DNA from 2 places in the Streptomyces sp. NPDC043680 genome. Region 2 is predicted to be linked to the other one. Evidence: riboswitches for the same ligand, from Rfam matches in the RefSeq annotation. Region 2 holds a riboswitch; the other holds the start of a gene.
What was found. Region 2 has a riboswitch for S-adenosylmethionine ahead of thrC (threonine synthase). Riboswitches for the same ligand answer to the same signal wherever they lie in the genome.

Region 1 (4,213 bases), on a different contig from region 2:
GCGCACTGCACACGCTCACCGCGCACGAGCAGTACAAGCCGGTCGAGATCGGCCCGACGGTCGACGAGAACGGCGTCGAGCGCAAGATCGGCCGGATGCAGAAGCTCCGCGCGAAGCTCAGCAAGGGCTTCTACGCGGAGGACAACCAGATTCCGAAGCCCACGGTGGAGGAGTACAAGGAGATCCAGAGCGGCCACGGCCACCACTGATCCCGCTTGAGGGACTGATTTCGGTCAGTCCTGGTGTCGCCACGGCGAGAGCCCCGTCCAGGGTCTGGACGGGGCTCTTTGCCGTCCCGCGGGGCTGGATAGGCTGAAGCCCTTCCCATTCGACGTGGACCTTCAGGAGCGGACCATGAACGTTGTGACCCCGGCAGGCGGCGACAGCGTGGCGGCCCGCAGCTGGCCGGGCATCCTCGACGCCCTGCTCGGCGGCCGGGACCTGCGGGCCGAGGACACCGCGTGGGCCATGGACCGGATCATGCGCGGGGAGGCCACCGACGCCCAGATCGCCGGCTTCGTGGTCGCGCTGCGGGCCAAGGGGGAGACGGTCACGGAGATCAACGGCCTCGTACGGACCATGTACGAGCACGCCAACCTGATCGAGGTGCCCGGCCGGACCGTGGACATCGTCGGCACCGGCGGTGACGGGGCCAAGACGGTCAACATCTCCACCATGTCGGCCGTGGTGGTCGCGGGCACCGGCGCCAAGGTCGTCAAGCACGGCAACCGGGCCGCGTCCTCCGCGAGCGGGGCCTCGGACGTGCTGGAGAAGCTCGGTGTCAACCTGGACCTGCCGCCCGAGCGGGTGGTACAGGTCGCCGAGGAGGCCGGGATCACCTTCTGCTTCGCGGTGAAGTTCCACCCGGCGCTGCGGCACGTGGCCGCGGCCCGCAAGGAACTGGGCATCCGGACCACCTTCAACTTCCTGGGACCGCTGACCAACCCGGCGCGGGTGCGGGCGCAGGCCACGGGCGTGGCCGACGCGCGGGTGGCCCCCATCGTCGCGGGCGTACTGGCCGAGCGAGGTTCCTCGGCGCTGGTGTTCCGCGGCGACGACGGCCTGGACGAGCTGACGACGACCGCCACGTCCCGGGTGTGGTGGGTGCGCGAAGGCCGGGTGGACGAGCAGCCCTTCGACCCGCGGGACGTGGGCATCGAGCTGGTCGACGTATCGCAGCTGCGCGGGGCGGACGCCTCGTACAACGCCGACGTCGCCCGCCGCCTGCTCGCGGGGGAGACGGGCCCGGTCCGCGACGCGGTCCTGCTGAACTCGGCGGCCGCCCTGGTCGCCCTGGACCCCGGCACCGGCTCACTGGAGGAGCAGCTGCGGGCCGGGATCGCCCGCGCGGCGGAGTCCGTCGACTCGGGCGCCGCCCGGGCGGCGCTTGAGCGCTGGGTGGCCGCCAGCAACGCATGAGGTGTGTTCGTTTTTGAGACTAGGCCCCGGTCCGGCATGTGGACCGGGGCCTTGTGCGCGGAGGATCTTGTGGCAGGATGCTGACCAGGTCACGAGTGACAGCGTTTAGGCCCCGGCTTGCTGTCCGGCAACCCTCCTTCCGTGGCGGGGTGCCCCGGGTGATGACCAGGTCGTAGGCAGCAAGGCCTACGGCAAGCGCGGATCCCTCGACACCAGGGGTCCTGGTCCATCGAGGAGCGTTTTCCGTGAGCAAGCGAATGCGATAGGGCGAATCCGCCCCTTCTTCACCCCTCGGACCAGGGTCACTTCCGTGCGCCCCCCCGTCGTCCGAGGACCTCCCCGTACCCCGGACGGCCGCCGAGCCGTACCCGCGTACGGGCACACCGAAGCCATTCCGCCCTGCCTGCCGGGAGATACCGCCATGTCCGCATCCCTGAACACTGCTGCCACCACCACCACCGCCACCGCCGTCGACCCCGCCTGCGCCGAACCGCTGCCGGTCCTCGGCCGGGACGTCACCGTCCCCCTGGTCACCGGCGGCGAGGTCACCTACGCGGCCCTCGACTACGCGGCCAGTGCCCCCGCCCTGCAGCGGGTCTGGGACGACGTGGCCGCGTACGCGCCCTACTACGGCAGCGTGCACCGCGGCGCCGGCTACCTCTCCCAGCTGTCCACCGATCTCTTCGAGCAGAGCCGCGCCGCGGTCGCCGAGTTCCTCGACTGCCGGCCCGCCGACCAGGTGGTCTTCACCCGGTCCACGACGGACTCCCTGAACCTGCTCGCCGCCGTACTCCCGTCCGACTGCCAGGTGTTCGTGTTCGAGACCGAGCACCACGCCTCGCTGCTGCCGTGGCGCGACGCCCAGGTCACCTACCTCAACGCCCCGCGGACCCCGGCCCAGGCCGTGGACACCCTGGAGCGCGCCCTGGCCGCACGCGAGCCGTACGGCCCCGCCCTGGTCTGCGTCACGGGGGCGTCCAACGTGACCGGCGAGCTGTGGCCGGTGAAGGAACTCGCGGCCGCCGCGCATGCCCACGGCGCACGGATCGTCCTGGACGCCGCCCAACTGGCCCCGCACCACCCCGTCTCCGTGCAGGAGCTGGACGTGGACTGGGTCGCCTTCTCCGGGCACAAGCTGTACGCGCCGTTCGGCTCGGGCGTGCTCGCCGGCCGGGCGGACTGGCTGCAGCAGGCGGAGCCGTACCTCGCGGGCGGCGGTGCCTCCCGGAAGGTCGCCCGGCGCCAGGACGGCGGCGTGGACGTCGACTGGCACACCACGGCCGCCCGCCACGAGGCCGGCTCCCCGAACGTCATCGGTGTCTACTCCATCGCCTCCGCCTGCCGGGCGCTGACGGAGGCGGGCTTCGACGGCCTCGTCGCCCGCGAGCAGCGGCTCGTCGCGAAGGTCCGCGAGGGCCTGGCGGAGGTCCCGGCGGTCCGGATCCTCTCCCTCTTCGGGGACGACGCCCCGCGCGTCGGGGTCATCTCCTTCGTGGTGGACGGCTGGAACAGCTCCCACTTCGCGGCCGCGCTGTCCGCCGAGTACGGCATCGGCGTCCGCGACGGCCTCTTCTGCGCCCACCCGCTGGTCCGCACCCTGCTGGGCAGCGAGCCGCAGGAGCCGGGCGAGTGCGGAGCGCCGGAGGCGGCGCCGGGGGAGCGGTCTCTGAACGCCATCCGCGTCAGCTTCGGCGCGGGCACCCCCGATGAGCACGTCGAGCGGTTCGTCCACGCCGTGTGGGAACTCGTCGCGGACGGGGCCAAGTGGCAGTACCGCACCGAGGAGGGCCGCTGCGTCCCGGCGGTCTGATCCCAGGGCGCCGGATCCCGTCCCGCCGATAATCGCTGGCCGGACGGGTGTCGGCTCCGTACTCTGCTGTCGTGATCACGTGGCAGGCCGTCGAAGACGCCGGATACGCCGTCCCGGAGGGACACGACCTCGACGACCTGGTCGCCGGGCTCTCGCGGGCTCTGGCCGATCCGGACCCCGAGGTACGGGACGGGGCGGCCTACTCCGTCCTGGCGACCTGGATCGCGCGCGGCGTGATCGACGCCCCGCGCCGGCGGGCCCTCGGCGACGAGATGGCCGCCCGCTTCGCCGATCCGCGGATCCAGGCCCGCACGTTCGCCCCCCTGGTGCTGGACATGCTGGTCGAGGCGGGCGAGTTCAGCCCGGCGTGGGTGGACGCCTTCGCGCACTGGTACCCGGCCGAGGAGGACCTGCGCGGCCACGACGACACCCTCGGCTGGCTGCACGCGGCCGCGCACGGGGCAGATCTGCTGGCCGCGTTCGGGCTGCGCCCGGAGGTGGACCCGGTACGGATGCTCGGCCTCGGCGCGGCGCGGCTGCTCGCGCCCACCCCGTACGTGTTCGACCAGCAGGAGGACGACCGACTGGCCCTCGCGCTGGCGCAGGTCCTGAACCGGCCCGGGCTCACCGGGGAGCAGGCCACCGGCTGGCTGTCGCCGCTGGAGGAGGGGATCCGGTCCATGGGCCGCGGCCCCGCCCCGGCGTGGGCGTCCAACACCATGCGCACCCTGCGGCAGCTGTACTACCTGGCCGACCGGGGCGTTCGTCCGCGTCCCGGCGCCGACCGGGTCCCGATGCGGCACGGGCCCGTGCTGCGGCAGGCGCTCGCCGCCGTCCTGGACCTGGTGGACGGCCGCTGAAGCGAGCCGCGGGCGGTTACCGCGCGTCTACGCGTCCAGGCCGATCGCGAAGGCGGCTTCCAGGTCGTGCTGGGAGTAGGTACGGAACGCCACGTGGGTGTCGGTGGCCTCCACGCCCGGGATC
Region 2 (4,213 bases):
TTGACGGTGCCCTGAGCCATGCCTAACTCCCCTATTACTGGCCCTTGCGCAGGACCGCACTTCGCGGTCCCGGGTCAGAACTTGCGCCGGAACGCCTCGACCGCGGCTGAATGTATCCGCACCGGTGCTGTGAGCAACAGGTCAATCCGACGAGAAATCTGGTCACGCAGATACATTGAAATAGAGTGAAAATTTGGCATCTACCGGGGCAACTCGGGCCCGACAAATCTCGCCAAAGCCCCATACCGCGCATGCATATTGACTCAATGTCAACCCTCACGCGACCCGCTCATATGCGGCGGGCAAGAACAGCGGAGGGGACTTCCCCAACTCTACCGCGCCCAACCAAGCAGAATTACCCCCTCCGCTTATTAACGGAGGGGGTAATTACGGTTTGCGCGTGTCAGCAGCCGCCGGCCACGGCGGGGATGATCGAGACCCCGGCACCGTCCGGCGTGGCGGCCTGCAGACCGCCCTCGAAGCGCACGTCGTCGTCGTTGACGTACACGTTCACGAAGCGGCGCAGCTTGCCCTGGTCGTCCAGGATGCGCGCCCCGATGCCCGGGTGGCTCTTCTCCAGCGACTCGATGACCTCGGCCAGGGTGGCGCCCTCGGCGGGGACCTCGGCCTGGCCGGCGGTGTAGGTGCGCAGGATGGTGGGGATGCGGACGTTGACGCTCATGGCGCTACTGCCTTTCCGGGAACGGCGGGGATGGTCAGGCCAGGCCGGCGGCGCGGAACGCGTCCAGGCTGGGGCGGATGGTGGCGGTCTGCCCGCTGTCCGCGGCCACCGCCTCCAGGGTCTTGAGGCCGTCACCGGTGTTCAGGACCACGGTGGTCAGCGCCGGGTCGAGCAGCCCGTTCTCGATGAGCTTCTTCGTCACGCCGACGGTCACGCCGCCCGCGGTCTCGGCGAAGATGCCCTCGGTCTGCGCGAGGATCTTGATGGCCTCGACGACCTGCTCGTCGTTGACGTCCTCCACGTAACCGCCGGTGCGGCGCGCGATGTCCAGGACGTACGGGCCGTCGGCCGGGTTGCCGATGGCGAGCGACTTGGCGATGGTGTTCGGCTTCTGCGGGCGGACCACGTCGTGACCGGCCTTGAAGGCGGTCGACACGGGCGAGCAGCCCTCGGCCTGGGCGCCGAAGATCTTGTACGGCTTGTCCTCGACGAGGCCGAGCTTGATCAGCTCCTGGAGGCCCTTGTCGATCTTCGTCAGCTGCGAGCCGGACGCGATCGGGATGACGAGCTGGTCGGGCAGCTGCCAGCCGAGCTGCTCGCAGATCTCGTACGCGAGCGTCTTGGAGCCCTCGCCGTAGTACGGGCGCAGGTTGACGTTGACGAAGCCCCAGCCCTCGCCCAGCGGGTCGCCGATGAGCTCGGAGCAGAAGCGGTTGACGTCGTCGTAGTTGCCCTCGATGCCGACCAGGTCGCCGCCGTAGACGCCGGCCATGACGACCTTGCCCTGCTCCAGGTCGTGCGGGATGAACACGCACGAGCGGAAGCCGGCCCGGGCGGCCGCGGCGCCGACGGCGCCGGCCAGGTTGCCGGTGGAGGAGCAGGACAGGGTGGTGAAGCCGAAGGCGCGGGCCGCCTCGACGGCGATGGCCACGACGCGGTCCTTGAAGGAGTGCGTCGGGTTGCCGGAGTCGTCCTTGACGTAGAGCTTGCCGGTGACGCCCAGCTCCTTGGCCAGGTTCTCGGCGTCGACGAGCTTGGTGAAGCCCGGGTTCAGGCTGGGCTTGGAGGCCACGTCGGCGGGGACGGGCAGCAGGGGGGCGTAGCGCCAGATGTTGTTCGGACCGGCCTCGATCGCGGCGCGCAGGGCTTCGGGGTCACCGGTGGGGAGCTCGTAGGCGACCTCCAGCGGCCCGAAGCACTCGACGCACGCGAAGATGGGGCCCAGCTCGAAGCGGGTACCGCACTCACGACACGAAAGGCCGGTGGCAGGTCCGAGATCGACAGAGGTGGCAACAGTCTGTGCAGCCATGATGGCGAGGCCCTTTCTCCTCATCTTCCCCATGGCGCACTTCGCCATGAGACGGAATTGGCACCTTCCCTAGCCGGGGACCCCGCGGCGTGCGTATCGCATCGCGAGAACCGACTGGAGGGTTGCCGGGGCTTCAACGGGCCGTGTCCCTCTGCCCCTCTGGATGAGCGGTATGGCACCGGGCCGCGCGCTCTGTGGCGCACCCGGGCGTTTGTGCACGAGGACCCCCGGCATGCCGTGGTCCTTCGCGTTGTTCAAGACTGTAACCGAAGTGCCCGGGCGGGTGAGACAGCCGTCCGAACCGCGAGATGGATCACTTTTCGGCCGAATGGGCCGGACCCCACCGAGGAATCAGGAGTACCGATCGTGCTGGATGAGGTGGAGCGCTGGCTGGCGGACCGCTCCTGGTCCGCTGCCGACCGACCGCTCGACCAGCTGCTCGCCGCCAAACGGGCGACGGGCACCACGGTCAGCGTGGTCCTGCCCGCCCTGGACGAGGAGGAGACGGTCGGCGCCATCGTCGAGGTGATCCGGCGCGATCTCATCGAGGGACTGCCGCTCCCGCTCGTCGACGAGCTGCTGGTCGTCGACTCCGGTTCCACGGACCGGACGGCCGGGGTGGCGGCCGAGGCCGGCGCCCGCGTCGTGCACCGCGACGAGATCCTGCCGCGGATACCGGCCCTGCCCGGCAAGGGCGAGGTGCTGTGGCGCTCGCTGCTGGTGACCGGCGGGGACATCGTCTGCTTCGTGGACGCGGACCTGCGGGACTTCTCCTCCGCCTTCGTCTCCGGGATCGTCGGTCCGCTGCTGACCGAACCGGACGTGCAGTTCGTGAAGGCGATGTACGAGCGCCCGGTCGGCCCGGAGCTCCAGGGGCTCGCCTCCGGCAAGACCCCCGGCCAGGGCGGCCGGGTCACGGAGCTGGTGGCCCGGCCGCTGCTGAACCTGCACTGGCCGCAGCTGGCGGGCTTCGTGCAGCCGCTGGGCGGCGAGTACGCCGTACGCCGCTCCCTGCTGGAACGCCTGCCGTTCCCCGTGGGCTACGGCGTCGAGCTGGGCCTGCTGGTGGACGCGCTGCACACGGTCGGACTGGACGCGCTGGCCCAGGTGGACGTGGGCGTACGGCTGCACCGCCACCAGGACGGGCAGGCGCTGGGCCGGATGGCCGCGGCGATCTACCGCACGGCGCAGCTGCGGCTGTCGCGGGCCCACCTGGTCCGGCCGGAGCTCACCCAGTTCGAGCGGGGGCCGGACGGGTTCGTGCCGCGCACCCACCCCGTGGACACCGAGGAGCGGCCGCCGATGAGGGAGATCAAGGAGTACGCGGGCCGCCGCGTGGCGTGAGGAACATCCGGGTTTGAGCAGGGCGGCCCCCGGCTAGGTTGGCGGCATGGCTTCCCAGGTACTCGTTGCAGCGAACCGCGGCCCGCTCTCGTACTCCCTCGACGCCGAGGGCGCCCTGTCCGCCCGGCGCGGCGGCGGCGGACTCGTCTCCGGACTCTCCGCGGCCCTCGCGCAGCAGCCGGACACGCTCTGGATCTGCGCGGCCCTTTCGGAGGCGGACCGGGAGGCGGTCCGCCGGGGCGTCGCCGAGCCCGGCGTCCGGATGCTGGACATCGATCCCGAGGTGTACGACGGCGCGTACAACGGCATCGCCAACTCGGTGCTCTGGTTCACCCACCACCACCTGTACGACATCCCGCGCGAGCCGGTCTTCGACGCGGAGTTCCGGCGGCGGTGGGGCGCGTACACGGAGTACAACCGGGCCTTCGCGCAGGCCCTCGCGCAGGAGGCGGCGGAGGGCGCCTGCGTCCTGGTGCAGGACTACCAGCTGGCGCTCGTGCCGGGCCTGCTCCGGGAGCTGCGGCCGGACCTGCGGATCGCGCACTTCACGCACACGCCGTGGGCCTCGCCGGAGTTCCTGCGGATGCTGCCGGACGACATCCGCGCGCAGCTGCTGTGGGGGATGCTCGGGGCGGACCGGCTGGGCTTCCACACGCGGGCGTGGGCCGCCGACTTCGTACGGGGCGCGGGCATCGACGACGCGAGCGGGACCGCGGAGGGGGTCTGGCCGAGCGGGGGCGCACCCGGGGTGTGGCACCGCAAGGCGGCCCCGGACGGGAGCGGGCTGCTGGAGCGCCGGTTCACCGAGGTGGCCGCGTACCCCCTCGGAGTCGACGCGGACGAGCTGCGGGCGCTGGCGCACCGGCCCGAGGTGAACG

Region 1: another riboswitch for S-adenosylmethionine. It lies ahead of AC0666_RS14015 (aminotransferase class V-fold PLP-dependent enzyme); the one in region 2 lies ahead of thrC (threonine synthase).

The regions. Positions count from the first base shown of each region.
Region 1 is NZ_JBWKCE010000005.1:363,904-368,116, reverse strand. It holds gene qcrB (cytochrome bc1 complex cytochrome b subunit) at 1-209, shown strand, start outside; gene trpD (anthranilate phosphoribosyltransferase) at 355-1,419, shown strand; SAM riboswitch class IV at 1,507-1,623, shown strand; gene AC0666_RS14015 (aminotransferase class V-fold PLP-dependent enzyme) at 1,841-3,229, shown strand; gene AC0666_RS14010 (DUF2785 domain-containing protein) at 3,301-4,089, shown strand; gene AC0666_RS14005 (Lrp/AsnC family transcriptional regulator) at 4,117-4,213, opposite strand, start outside.
Region 2 is NZ_JBWKCE010000006.1:105,529-109,741, reverse strand. It holds gene AC0666_RS15475 (cold-shock protein) at 1-20, opposite strand, end outside; gene AC0666_RS15470 (MoaD/ThiS family protein) at 404-682, opposite strand; gene thrC (threonine synthase) at 717-1,991, opposite strand; SAM riboswitch class I at 2,009-2,161, opposite strand; gene AC0666_RS15460 (glucosyl-3-phosphoglycerate synthase) at 2,358-3,335, shown strand; gene AC0666_RS15455 (alpha,alpha-trehalose-phosphate synthase (UDP-forming)) at 3,382-4,213, shown strand, end outside.